3 regions of the Paenibacillus sophorae genome follow, and region 1 is predicted to be linked to each of the others. Evidence: riboswitches for the same ligand, from Rfam matches in the RefSeq annotation. Region 1 holds a riboswitch; each other region holds the start of a gene.
What was found. A riboswitch is a leader RNA that binds a small molecule or an ion and turns the genes downstream of it on or off. The one in region 1 is predicted to bind cyclic di-GMP.
Positions count from the first base shown of each region.

Region 2: it holds a riboswitch for cyclic di-GMP, as region 1 does, so the genes downstream of both, KP014_RS28595 (anti-repressor SinI family protein) here and KP014_RS28680 (glycosyl hydrolase) in region 1, are expected to answer to the same signal.
Region 3: it holds a riboswitch for cyclic di-GMP, as region 1 does, so the genes downstream of both, KP014_RS27735 (stalk domain-containing protein) here and KP014_RS28680 (glycosyl hydrolase) in region 1, are expected to answer to the same signal.

Region 1 is NZ_CP076607.1:1,776,741-1,780,949, reverse strand. Features, by position in the region: gene KP014_RS08315 (glycosyl hydrolase) at 1-129, opposite strand, end outside; gene KP014_RS28680 (glycosyl hydrolase) at 370-2,172, opposite strand; cyclic di-GMP riboswitch class I at 2,185-2,267, opposite strand; gene KP014_RS08305 (sugar phosphate nucleotidyltransferase) at 2,420-3,793, opposite strand; gene KP014_RS08300 (UDP-glucose dehydrogenase family protein) at 3,947-4,209, opposite strand, start outside.
Region 2 is NZ_CP076607.1:1,031,702-1,035,910, reverse strand. Features, by position in the region: gene KP014_RS05005 (MDR family MFS transporter) at 1-162, shown strand, start outside; gene KP014_RS05000 (PadR family transcriptional regulator) at 170-736, shown strand; gene KP014_RS04995 (aldo/keto reductase) at 849-1,823, shown strand; gene KP014_RS04990 (helix-turn-helix domain-containing protein) at 1,987-2,331, shown strand; gene KP014_RS28595 (anti-repressor SinI family protein) at 2,427-2,579, opposite strand; cyclic di-GMP riboswitch class I at 2,606-2,695, opposite strand; gene KP014_RS04980 (2-oxoglutarate dehydrogenase E1 component) at 3,172-4,209, shown strand, end outside.
Region 3 is NZ_CP076607.1:5,712,126-5,716,334, forward strand. Features, by position in the region: gene KP014_RS27730 (LysM peptidoglycan-binding domain-containing protein) at 1-444, shown strand, start outside; gene KP014_RS27735 (stalk domain-containing protein) at 566-2,449, opposite strand; cyclic di-GMP riboswitch class I at 2,505-2,597, opposite strand; gene KP014_RS27740 (radical SAM protein) at 2,807-3,706, shown strand; gene KP014_RS27745 (pyridoxal phosphate-dependent aminotransferase) at 3,736-4,209, shown strand, end outside.

The sequences.
Region 1 (4,209 bases):
AAGCAAATTCAGCGATTCGGCTGAAGCGTATGGATTAACCGGCGAGACGTTTTTTTTTGCTGGCGAGGGGATGCTGTCGGCGTTTACCCACGGCAGTATGGCGACAAGAAGAATCAAAGGCACTGTCACAACGAACAGCCGATGTTTGCGGAATATGTTCAATGTCATTTTCCTTTCTTAAGCGGATTGTCGCCCCCGAATGTCCGTCCTCCAGATGGCTGAAATGACGGCCATTATCCGAAGCGGGGCTCGATAGCTTAGAAGCCCTGCTGAAAAGCAAGCAGGGCTGTCAAGGCTCTAATGAACTGAATTAGATTGTACTTTCAAAATATCGGCGGCCCACACATGAAACTATTCGTAAAAAATATATCAAAGCGATCCGGAAAGATAAAACGCGCTCGCGGGAACAGTTTCCTTAATTTGGCTAGGGCTTTCCCACATCAGACGAGCTTTGGCGCTCCCCGTATTGTCGTAATATTCTACTTTAATGTCGTACAGTTTACCGGCTTCCAGGTCGATTCTTCCCTTCCGCTCTATTCCGTACTGAGTCGACCAACTGGTAATAACCGCCTGCCCGTTGACCCATAACCGAATACCATCGTCCGAACTTGTATAGAAGGAATAGTTCTCGGTGTAGAGAGCCTTGATTTTACCGCTCCAACGGACTGAAAATTGGTCAGGGCCGACAGAGCTGTCCGGTGTTCCAGCCCCCCAGTTAAAATCGATGGCCGATTCTTCCCGTACCAGCGCAGGCGTTCCGGAAAGCTGCATATTGGCAAAATATTCGCCAATCAGCCCGTTGCGAGCCTGCGAACTATCCTTCGCCCCCAAACCTTCTCCTATCGGCTGATAACTCGGAGCAGGCGTTGGACTCGGTTCCGGCATTGGCGTTGGTGCCGGACTCGGTTCCGGCGTTGGTGCCGGCGTCGGACTCGGCGTTGGTGTTGGACTCGGTTCCGGCGTTGGCGTCGGACTAGGTGACGGTGTTGGCGTCGGACTCGGTTCCGGCGTTGGCGTCGGGCTAGGCGTCGGCGTCGGGCTAGGCGTCGGCGTCGGGCTAGGCGTCGGTGTTGGGCTAGGCGTCGGTGTTGGGCTAGGCGACGGCGTTGCCATCGTAAACGAAGCCATTCCCGTAATTATCTCATCGCGTGTTACCGTAAACCCGTTGTTCAGAAAGCTCTTGATTGTTGTAGTGCTGTTGTTTTCATAAAGCATTTTGCCCCAAGTCATCATAAAGACCCATTTGCTCTGTGATTTGGGCAGCATCGCCGGATCGGGCATTTGGCCGTTCTCGCCAATGGCAATCGGCTTGCCGGCTGCCAGAGTCAACAGGCTGTCGTAATAGTACTGATTGAAATCCTTGTTATAAATGTCCGCCGCCAGAATGTCCACCTTATCCGCACCGGGATAGGTCTTGACGTAAGGATCGGCCCAACTGTTCGGAGCGTTCGGGCTCCATACCCAGAGCAGATTATTAAGTTTATGAACATTAACGAAACGGTCATACATAATATTCCACAGAGCGGCAAAATTGTTCTTCTTGCCCCACCAGAACCAATCGCCGTTCATTTCATGGTACGGGCGCCACAGCACAGGCACCCCGGCATCGCGCAGGGTTTTCAGCGATACCGCCACTTTATCAAGCTCTGTGATCAGGCTGTTGTACTCCGTAGTTCCAGGCGTGACATACTTGTCAAAATCAGCCTGGGACAGCGATTTTTGTACGTTCGCCCAGTCATAAGTCGTACCGGGCAGATTCGCGTGGTACGTCATGGCGACGATGCCGCCGGCATTATACCACTTGATCGCGCTGCTGACGACATTTTGCCGCAGCCATGTCACGGCGCCGTCCGTTTGGCCGTTAATCGCCCCAAGCTCGTATCCATGGAGGGCCGCATATCTGCCGCTCGTTGCTTGAAGCTTGTTATTGAACTCGTCCGGACTTTCCAGATAATCATGCTGGCCGGTAATAATGCGGGTTCCGGAAATGGAGTACAGGTAGCTTAGCAGCTTGACCGCTTCGGGAGAAGCATCAGGATTGACGGGTCTCCCTGGAGCCTCCGCAGCCGAAGCAATCGCCGGGCTTCCTGCACCCGTGGGCGGGACAAATGTCAGGAGCAGACACAGAGATAGCATAGCAAAGAACAGTCGATACGTACGATGAACTTTCAATTCCATCTTCCTTTCGGTAACCAGGCTGCCTCCTTGAATGAAGAGGCCCTATGGCTTTGCGTCCCTACCTCGCGATAGGTTTGCCTTTGTCGTATTGGAAGGCTTAGCCTTCTACCGTACATATCGACGCTATTCAGTTATTCATGAACCCCATTTTTCATAAATCCTTAATAAATGGGTCAAAAGGCCTGTTTATAAAATCGTAAAAATGGTTAATAACTAGTTTTACCTATCCATTCAAACTTTTTCAAGAAATGAACTGCTGCAGCTCAATGTCCTTCCAATCCAGCGTAATGCGGATGTTGTCCTCTTCCACCAGCTCCGATCCGGTCTGCACTTCAATGAACTCCACATCGGTCAGAGCCAGAATGCTGTGCTTCGTTCCTTCCGGTATGCGTACAACGTCTCCCGCTTTTACCTTGTGCATTTTTTCATTAAGGATGATGCTGGCTTCCCCGCTGATGAACGTCCAGATTTCACTGCGCTTGAGATGGTACTGGTAGCTGATATTTTTTCCCTCTGCGATAAAAATCCGCTTCGTCAGCACTTCATTGCTTTCCCGGTATTTGACGTAATCAATCACCCGGTAGTGGCCCCATCGCCGTTCCTCATACATCGGTCTTTGCTCCGTCCCCTTCAGCACCTCCTTGATGCGCGGACTTTCCGATTTGTGAGTGACGAGAATGCCGTCCGGACTCGCGGCGATAATCAGATCCTGAGCACCGATTACCGTGATCGGAATATCAAGCTCGTTGACAAGGCAGCTTGTCGAGGAATCCTCGGTCAGAACGCCCTTGCCCATTTGATTGCTCGCCATCTCTTCTGTTAGCGTATTCCAGGTGCCCAGATCCTTCCAGAACCCATCATACGGCTGAACAACGATTTTGTCTTCCCGTTCAACCACCTCATAGTCGAAGCTGATCGAAGAGAGCAGTTTGTACTGCTTCTGCAGCTCCTCGTAGGTCAGAGGCAGCCCTTTTTGCTGCAAAATATCAAGCAGGTATCCGAGACGGAAGGCGAATACCCCGCAGTTCCACAAAGCGCCATGCCCAATGAGCTCTTCGGCGCGCAGGCGATCCGGCTTTTCGAGGAAACCGCTCACCGGCATGACTCCATTCTCCTGAGCTTCAGCGCTCGAAGGGATAATGTAGCCATATTTTTCCGAAGGATGCTCCGGTACAACACCGATCAGCGCGAGGTTCGCGCCGGTGGCGTCAAGCGCCTGCTCCAGCTGTGAAACCGCGCCGAAGAAGGAGCCTTCCACATAAGGGTCAACCGGCAGAATCGCCACCGTCTCATCCGGGAGCACGCCCTCTACCGAATACAGATAGACGGCCGTGAGCGCAATCGCCGGGAAGGTATCGCGGCGTTCAGGCTCGACGATAATCTTCACATTCCCGCCCAGCTGACTCTGAATCATTTCCACCTGCCCGCGTCCTGTCGCCAGATACGACGATTCCGCGAGTCCCGCTTCTCCCAGCTGCCGCCATACCCGTTGGACCATCGATTCAGGTTCGCCGAGCGGGCTTTCCAGCACCTTCAGGAACTGTTTCGAACGTGAATCATTGGACAGAGGCCATAGCCGTTTTCCCGAACCGCCAGATAAAAGCACCAATTTCATAATGATACCCTCCCTCTAAATGGTCATGATATGGCCGTGGACAACCGGCTGTTTAATGGAACTCCATTGTGTCAATATCGTAGTCTTAAGGCAGTACTTCTGGCAGCAACCGAAGCGCAGCATGCGTTTCCCGTGTTCTTTACAGGGAGGCGATTATACCGCCCCCGCCACACTCGGAGAAAAGCCGCTGAGTCCCCCCATCCGCGGGCGTCCCACCGAATAATATTCCAGTCCGGTTCCTTCGATCTGCTCCTTGGAGTAAACATTGCGGCCGTCGATCAGGATCGGCTTGCGCATGCTCGCGGATAATTGATGCAGATTGATATCCTTGAACACGGCCCAGTCCGTCAGCAGGCAGAGCGCGTCGCTGCCGGACGCCGCTTCCTCCGGTACGGCGCACCAGTGAATCAGCGGGT
Region 2 (4,209 bases), 750 kb from region 1:
GTGCTTGAGAAAATCTCAGCCGCGCTGTCTTCCTCCATTGCGCATACGTTCCTGTGGGCGCTTATTCCGGCGGTGCTAGGGCTCGCGGCCGTGCTGCTCATGCCGAAGGACCGCCTCTTCACCCGCAGTAAAGCTCCGCAGCCGGCGACCAGCAAGGATTAGAGCTGCCATGTCAATGAAGCTGGCTATTCTCGGGCTGCTGCTGGAACGGGACATGCATCCCTATGAAATGATGCTGGTGATGAAAGACCGCGCGATCGATCAGATTACGAAGCTGCAAATGGGCTCCCTGTACTACGCCGTCGACCAATTAGCCAAGAACGGACAGATTGCACAGATTGAGATTATCCGCAGCAGCGACCGGCCGGACAAAACCATATACCGGATCACCGGTTCGGGAAGGGCCTTGTTCGAGCAGCTCCTGCTGCAGCTGTTTAAGCAGAACGACACCCTCTATCATCCGATGTACCTCGCGCTCGCCTTCTCGCGGCATGTTGATCCGGACAAGATTGCGAAACTGTTGGAGGAGCGCATCCGGGAGACCGAGCATCAGGTCAATCTCGCTTATCAGGTCTATGAAGAGCATGTTTCCACCGTTCCCCGCGCCGCGCTTCATCTCATGTACGGCAAATATGAGCACAGCCTGACGGAACTGAAATGGCTGAAGCGCCTGTACGCTGACGTACGGGCGCACAAGCTCGGCGATATCGGGAAGCCCTTGGATCTAAAGGAGTAGCCCCCTTGTATGCCGCCTGGCACCGCTTCTTAAGCGATTAAAAGTATCGTACTGGCTTCCAAAGTTGTACAATATCTCTGAAATCATCTATCACTATGACGGAGGGATTGAATTGAAAACGTTACCGCTTAACAAGCGCGGAATTCCCGCAAGCCGGCTTGTCCTGGGCTGTATGGGCCTTGGTGGAGACTGGGACCGCGAGGCGATTACCAAAGAGCAGATCAATGAAGGACATGAGGCTGTCGAAGCTGCGCTCTCCATCGGCGTCAACATGTTCGACCATGCCGATATTTACACCCGCGGCAAAGCCGAGCAAGTATTCGGCACCGTCCTTAAAGAACGGCCGGAGCTGCGTGAACGTATCATTCTTCAATCGAAGTGCGGCATTAAGCTGGCCGAACCGGGCGAAAGCTCCAACGTGTTCGATTTCTCCAAGAGCCATATCCTGAGCAGCGTGGACGGCATCCTGTCTCGTCTGGGAGCCGAATACCTTGATATTCTGCTGCTTCACCGGCCCGATCCGCTGATGGACCCTGAAGAGGTGGGCGAAGCGCTTCACCTGCTTAAGCAATCCGGCAAGGTGCGGCATTTCGGCGTCTCCAATATGAGCGAGGGGCAGATCAAGCTGCTTCAGGCATACAGCGAAGAGCCGTTTATCGTCAATCAACTGGAGATGAGCCTTGAGAAGATCTACTGGCTCGATTCGGTTGTAAGCGTCAATCAGAAAGCCTGGAGAGAGCAAGGTATGCCCGAGGGAACGGTCGAGCACTGCAGACTGGAGAATATCCAGCTTCAGGCGTGGGGGCCGCTGGCCCAGGGCAAATACAGCGGTCGCCCGCTGGACGGAGAATCCGAAACGGTCCGCAGCACCGCGCGCCTTGTCCGTACGCTGGCCGATGAGAAAGGGACAACCCCGGAAGCGATTGTCCTCTCCTGGCTGATGGCGCATCCGGCCACGATTCAGCCCGTCATCGGAACGGTAAATCCGAAGCGCATCTCAGCCTGCGAAGGGGCGGACAAGCTTGCACTTACCCGTAAGGAATGGTATGACCTGTACGTCAGCTCCCGGGGCGTGCCGTTACCCTGACGATTCGCTGGCGCGCCGCCGCAGAAATCGAAGGGATAGAAGGCAGCGCCCAGCCGCCGATAGCTTTCAGATTCGTTAGAATTTCTGGAAAATGCCTGCTTTGCCTTGTATGCGGACCTTTGCTATACTAGTACCAAAAACAAGGAGGGGGGCGTAACTCATCGTGCCAGATAATATAGGACAACACATTCAGCATCTTCGTCTGGAGAAGGGATTATCTTTATCCGAGCTGGCGGGCAAGGCTGATGTGGCCAAATCATACTTAAGCAATGTTGAACGCAACATTCAATCCAACCCCTCTATCCAATTCATTGAAAAAATTGCCGAGGCTCTGGACGTTCCCGTTCACGTTCTTCTCTATGGGGAGATTTCCGATACGCAGGAGGAACCGCTGGATTCCGAATGGTTCAAACTGGTTCAGGAGGCTATGGCTTCGGGCGTCAGTAAACGCGAGTTTAAGGAGTTTCTGGATTACCAGAAATGGCGTCTTGAACAGAAGGACCAGTGACCCAGCAAAGCCCACAAACATACAGAGGACATGACGCCGCGCCGCCATGTCCTCTCTCAAATTTCAATTGATAATGCCCTGTCAGACCCCTCTTGCTACATTGCCTTAAGGGTCCTGTCATTGAAGAACCGACGAATCTCATCCACTTGGAGCCCTTGCTTCTTTGCTTTCAGAAGCAAATACACCCATTCCATATCAAGCTCTGACGTCTGCAGCTCTCCGATGTTCCCCTGGTTGGACTTGTCCAAAAAATCTCCTCCTAAGATTTTTGTCCCCAGGCAGTCCGGCCGTCGTAGTATATAAAAATTACCTTAGACCCGAGACTTTGTGCCCCTGCCTTTCAGCAAGTTTACCTTTTACTGGACCCTTGCTATTCAAGGATCTGATCTTGTTCTCATTACAACGAGTCTTGCAAGAATATTATACAAGAAGCTTGCCCAAAAGTGTGTCGAATTTTGGAAATAAGTAAGTATGCGCGGAGAAAAAAATAGAGTTGATCAAACGGCACCCGGAAGTAGAAATAACTTGAACATATGTATGATCTTAGTAGTATGAATGAACTATATATGACAAATACCCATTTTTCAAGTCTGCTAACCATTAATTTTGAAAACAGAGAACCCTCTATGTTGGTCCTGCTCAAAATTATGCCTTTTTTCGAACGAATTGGACGAAAGCTTGAATTGATTACAAATGTTGAAAGTAGCACAATAGGATGAGGCACTTACTTTATAATGGTTTCTTTTTATTATAGAATGTAAACGTAACCATCGAAGCTCCAAAAGCGGGCCCTCCTTGTTCACCGCCACCTTTGGAGTTTAACTGTTAGGAGGATGTTTCATGTCAGCCAAAGAGTCCTACAACGAATCCGTCTGGAGCAAGTATTACGGTCCCAATCTGGGCTACATTCAGGAAAAGTACGAACATTTCGCCGAAGATCCTTCTTCAGTGGAAGCCCACTACCGCGAACTATTCACCATCTATGGTCCTCCTCCGCTGACATCCGAGGCTGCCAGAACTCCCGGACCGTCCCTGTCCGAAGATACCGATTGGCTCCGCAAAGCGGTTAGAGCCTCCAAGTTGATCGCTAGCATCCGCATTTTTGGCCATCTGGCGGCCGACATTGACCCGCTGGAACAGGGCCATACCTCCATGGCCAAATGGCTGGACCCCGAGACTTATGAGCTTACGCGCGAAGATTTGCTTGCCCTGCCGGCTTCGCTTATCTGGGAGAATGCTCCGCAGGATGTGCTGACAGGCTGGGACGCTTATCACCGGATGCGCCAAACCTATACCAAGACGATCGCTTACGAGTTCGGCCATGTCCACGACGAGCAGGAGCTTCGCTGGTTGAACAGCCAGGCCGAATCGGCCACCTCGCCCGCTCCGCTGACTCCGGCGGAACGCAAAGGGCTGCTGGGCCGGCTCATCCAGGTGGAGCAGTTCGAGACGTTCCTGCATAAGACATTCGTCGGCCAGAAGCGGTTCAGTCTGGAAGGCAATGATGCGCTTGTTCCCATGCTGGACGAAATTGTCCGCGCGGCCGCGCACGACGGCGCGGAGCATATCCTGATGGGGATGGCCCACCGGGGCCGTTTGAATGTGCTCGCGCATATCTTGGGTAAACCATACGATATTATTTTCTCCGAATTCCACCACTCTCCAAACAAGGAGCTGTTCCCGTCCGAAGGCTCCATGGGCATCAACTACGGCTGGACCGGAGATGTAAAATACCATTTGGGCGCCGACCGCGCGTTCCATGAAGGCGAGACCGTACGAGCCCGTCTGACGCTTGCCAACAACCCGAGCCACTTGGAATTCGTCAACCCGGTCGTGGAAGGCTTTGCGCGCGCGGCCCAGGAAGACCGAAGCGCTCCG
Region 3 (4,209 bases), 1.9 Mb from region 1:
ATCACCTCCGTACAATGGTCCCATGGAGCCATTCCGGCGGAAGACTACGCCCAGTTCCGCAGTGCAGCGTACCGGGTCAGCTTCCCTTATCCCGCCGCCTGGCGGGCGGTGAGCGAGACCCGGTACGAGGGCGCGGACGGTTTCTTCCAAATCTCCGCCCTGGCCAGCGAGCTACCGTTTCCAGAACTGTGCCGCGCAGAAGCTTATCACCGGTTAATGCCATACGGCTCTTCGCCGCGGATCGTTCCGGGACGAGTGCAGAATCAGGAAGCCTGCTTTATCTTCCCTTCCCCGGACCAAGCGCCGGAATTTCGGCGGCAATCCGCACTCATCGCCGTATATCCGCAGCCTGTTGTGATTAACGGCACCACCTATCCGTACTTCATCCTCTGGGCGGATCAAGATCATCTTCAAGCGATGGTGAACGGATTGCGTTTTCTTTGACAGGAGGAATGGTTCACAGACCACAAGAGCCAACCCGATTGAAGGGTTGGCTCAGAGGGATTAATATTAAGTTTCGCAGCAGTCCCGATGAAAATAACTTCGTCAGGACTGTTATTATTGTTTAATTCTTTAAAGGTTCACCCGAATCGTCAAATTCGCCTTGGTACAGCACATTCCCCTCGGGATCATAGAGTGTGCCGTTAATAAACCGGTCGTCCGCAAAATCCCCCTCAATTTTAACCTCACCGCTGGCGTAATACCAGATTGCCTTTCCTTCCCGCCGTCCCTTACTTATTTCTACGACGAGATATTCGCCTGTACTTCGATTCAGAACAACCTCTTGCCCCTCCCAGTGCAGCGCTCCATTGTAAGAACCCTTGTACCGAAGTCCGCCGCCGGGATAATATTCGATGCCCTCGGTCTGCATTCCATCTCTCATCGTTCCTTCGAAAAACAGTTCGTCAGCGAAAAGATAGTACATTTTCCCTTCGCCATGCATTTTATCGTTCTTCCACTCCCCTTCATAGAAAACACGTCCGTTTTCGTTGTATTGCGTTCCATATCCCTCACGGATACCGCCTACCAGTCCGCCATGATACCGCATGCTGCCGTCCTCGTTATAGAGGGTATCCTTGGTATCTTTCAGGCTGATGTACACCGTCTGCTTTGCTCCATTCCAGCTTATTTTACGATCAGCCGCTTCACCAATAAGTCTAAGAGGAACATAGGTTGTACCGCCCCGAGTAACCGGCGCATAATCGGTTTTGATAGCTTTTCCATTAACAACCATCTCTTTCTTGCCAATAGTCAGTTTAATTACCAGGCTTCCCTTGGTGCCCGTGATCTGGCGCGTTTTGTTATCCCACTTTATGCCGAACCCCATCCGCTCGAACAGGGAACGAAACTCGACATAGGTGCTATTGTTAAGCGAAATTGGGGCCGTACGCAGGGGAACCTCTAACCCGTCCATAACGACATGAATCGGTTCTGCATTCCGGTCTGCACGGGTACTCGGAGGAATGATGGTTCTTTTGACGATAAAACCGCCTTTATTTAAATAAATCAGCGTATCGCCGGAGAGTCCGAGTACATGATTGTATGTCGCTTCCAGCGGTATCGAAAAGGACTCCTTATGCAAAAGGTCCACACCTGTTACCTCTGCTTTATTTCCCTCACCTTTTTCAACCCAAAGGCCATAGGACAATCCTGTAAATACTTTTGACAATTTGAAAGGAGCATCATTTTGCAGGACGATTCCCTTTTCAGACGGAGTGGTTGCGTTCAGCTCAACATAACCCTGATTTTCCCTGAGTTTGGTCTTGAGCAAAATGTATTTGCCATTGAACGAATAATCATACGGAAAGCTGGCTCCGTAAAAATTATTTTTACTTTTTGTTTCCAGATTATAGGCCCTAATTTCATCGGATCGGTACAGATAGATAAGCCGGCCCTTACCCAGCTGAGGATTACTCCCTTCCTCGATCTCCTCCGACTCTCCGGTTGTCAAATTAAGAACTTGGACTTTGTAATGATCAACCCATGCCAGATAATTGCCATTTCCAACGGGCTCCGTTAGCGATGATGACCCGCCGTCAACCAGCTTCTTTTTTTCCTTACTTTTCAAATTGTATCCCCATATATCACTTCCATGGAGTTCATTACTCTGAATCCAAAGAACCATTGGGCCTTGAATGGTATCCGCTATAACCGGGTTATATTTGTGGGTCTTATCGGTAGTCAATCTTTCCGTCTTTCCGTTATCCAAATTTAAAACGTAAATCGAATCATAGTAATCTTGAATTATAGTCCAGGTTAAGTAGCGGCCAGCGATATCAGCATCCTTGAGATCTTGAAAATCAACCGGTCCGACTTTGAACTTCGTCACCTCGTCTTTCCATGTGTAGTTCAGCCCTGCTGCCGCGCTCGCAACCATCCCCCTTGTCTCCATTTCGGTTAATGCAACGAGCATCCAGACCACAAGCACACTCCAAAAGATTCTTCTCATTTTCGTTGAACCCTTCCTTTCTTCTGCTGTGAGAACACACAAAAAAACAAGCTGCCTGAGCAACCCGGCTGTCTGGTTATAGTTTCCTATAACGGTAGACCCGTGGCTTTGCGTCCCCGTCTTTCGAACGAGTTTGCCTTTGGTCAATCACTTGTTTCGTGATTTCTTATAGTTCTTTTGCTGCTTCTTTTTAGAGTATAAGTCCCAATTTAAAATTTACCAATGAAATGTTTTGTTTATTATCTAAATATTACTAATTGGTTTTCGATACGTACTTTAAAGTGCGTACTACCTTAGAAAGCTGCATGATTGTAAACTTATAGAAATAAGCATAACGTACAAAAAGGAGAGATTAAAATGAAATATACCGGGCCCGTTTATCGTCCGCCATTTGAAGCAAACTCATTATTATTACAAGTTACTGTAGGATGCAGCCATAATGAATGCAGCTTCTGCACCATGTATAGCGATGTTCCTTTTCATGTCGAAACGCTGGAGCAAATCGAACAGGATTTACGGGAAGCGAGACGAGTGTATCCTAGAGTAAACCGTATTTTCTTAGTTAATGCCGACCCCTTTTCTCTAAGTGCGGACCGGCTGAAATCCATTGCTGTTAAAATCAATGAAATTCTGCCTGAAGTTGAGACTATAGCGATGTATGCCTCCGTTAATAACATCATAAATAAAACAGATGATGAGCTTAAAGAATTAAGAGCTTTAAAGATTAATGACCTCAACATTGGTCTGGAATCCGGTATGCCAGAGGTCGTGGAACATTTTAATAAAGGGTTTACCGTGGATGAAGCGAAAGCGCAGTTAAAGCGTTTGACCAATGCTGGCATAGACTTTAGTGTAAATATTATCATCGGAGGAGCCGGCAGCGAGAAAACACGTGAAAACGCAACAGCAAACAGCAAACTGCTAAATGAAGTTAAACCAAAGCTCATCTTTATTGCCACTTTACACGTGGATCCCGGCAGCCCGCTGGATGAAGAAGTAAAAAAAGGGCTTTTTATAGAAAATACCTTGCGTCAAAATATTGAAGAGGAAATCGAAATGTTAAGTGGACTGGACTTAGATCATACGTATTTCTTCGGTCTCCATACATCCAATGTAATACCCGTACACGGTATGCTGCCAGACAAGAAAGATGAAATGGTTGCGGAACTAAAAGAAGGCTTAGACTCCATTGGGGTCGAATATTTAGACGGTCACCTACAAAAAGGTGTGGAAGGTGCGGTTTCAATACGCAGATAAGATTACACGGCAGCAGAAGGAGATTAATAATGAAAGAATTATCGTCAAAGATCGCAAGCATCGAACCGGCTAAAATCAGAAAAATGTATGATATGGCACAAGGTTTGGATAATGTGATTAGTTTTGTAATAGGCGAACCTGAATTTGATACTCCGGGGCATATTATTGAAGCTGCAAAAAAAGCCATGGATCACGGCCACACTCATTACACGCCAAATTCCGGTATTCTTCCTCTGCGTGAAGCTGTAAGCGCGCATTTTAAAGATTTTGACAAAGTTAGTTACAATCCGCTTGATGAAATCATGATTACAGTTGGGGGTATGCAGGGGCTTTACCTGTCCCTTCTGGTCCTTACGAACCCCGGAGATGAGGTTATCGTAAGTGATCCATGTTATACCAATTATTACGGAATGATCGAAATGAATAACGCAATTCCTGTTACGGTTCCGGTGTACGAAGAAGAAGGGTTCAACTTTACGGAAAAAGGTTTAAGAGAAGCGATA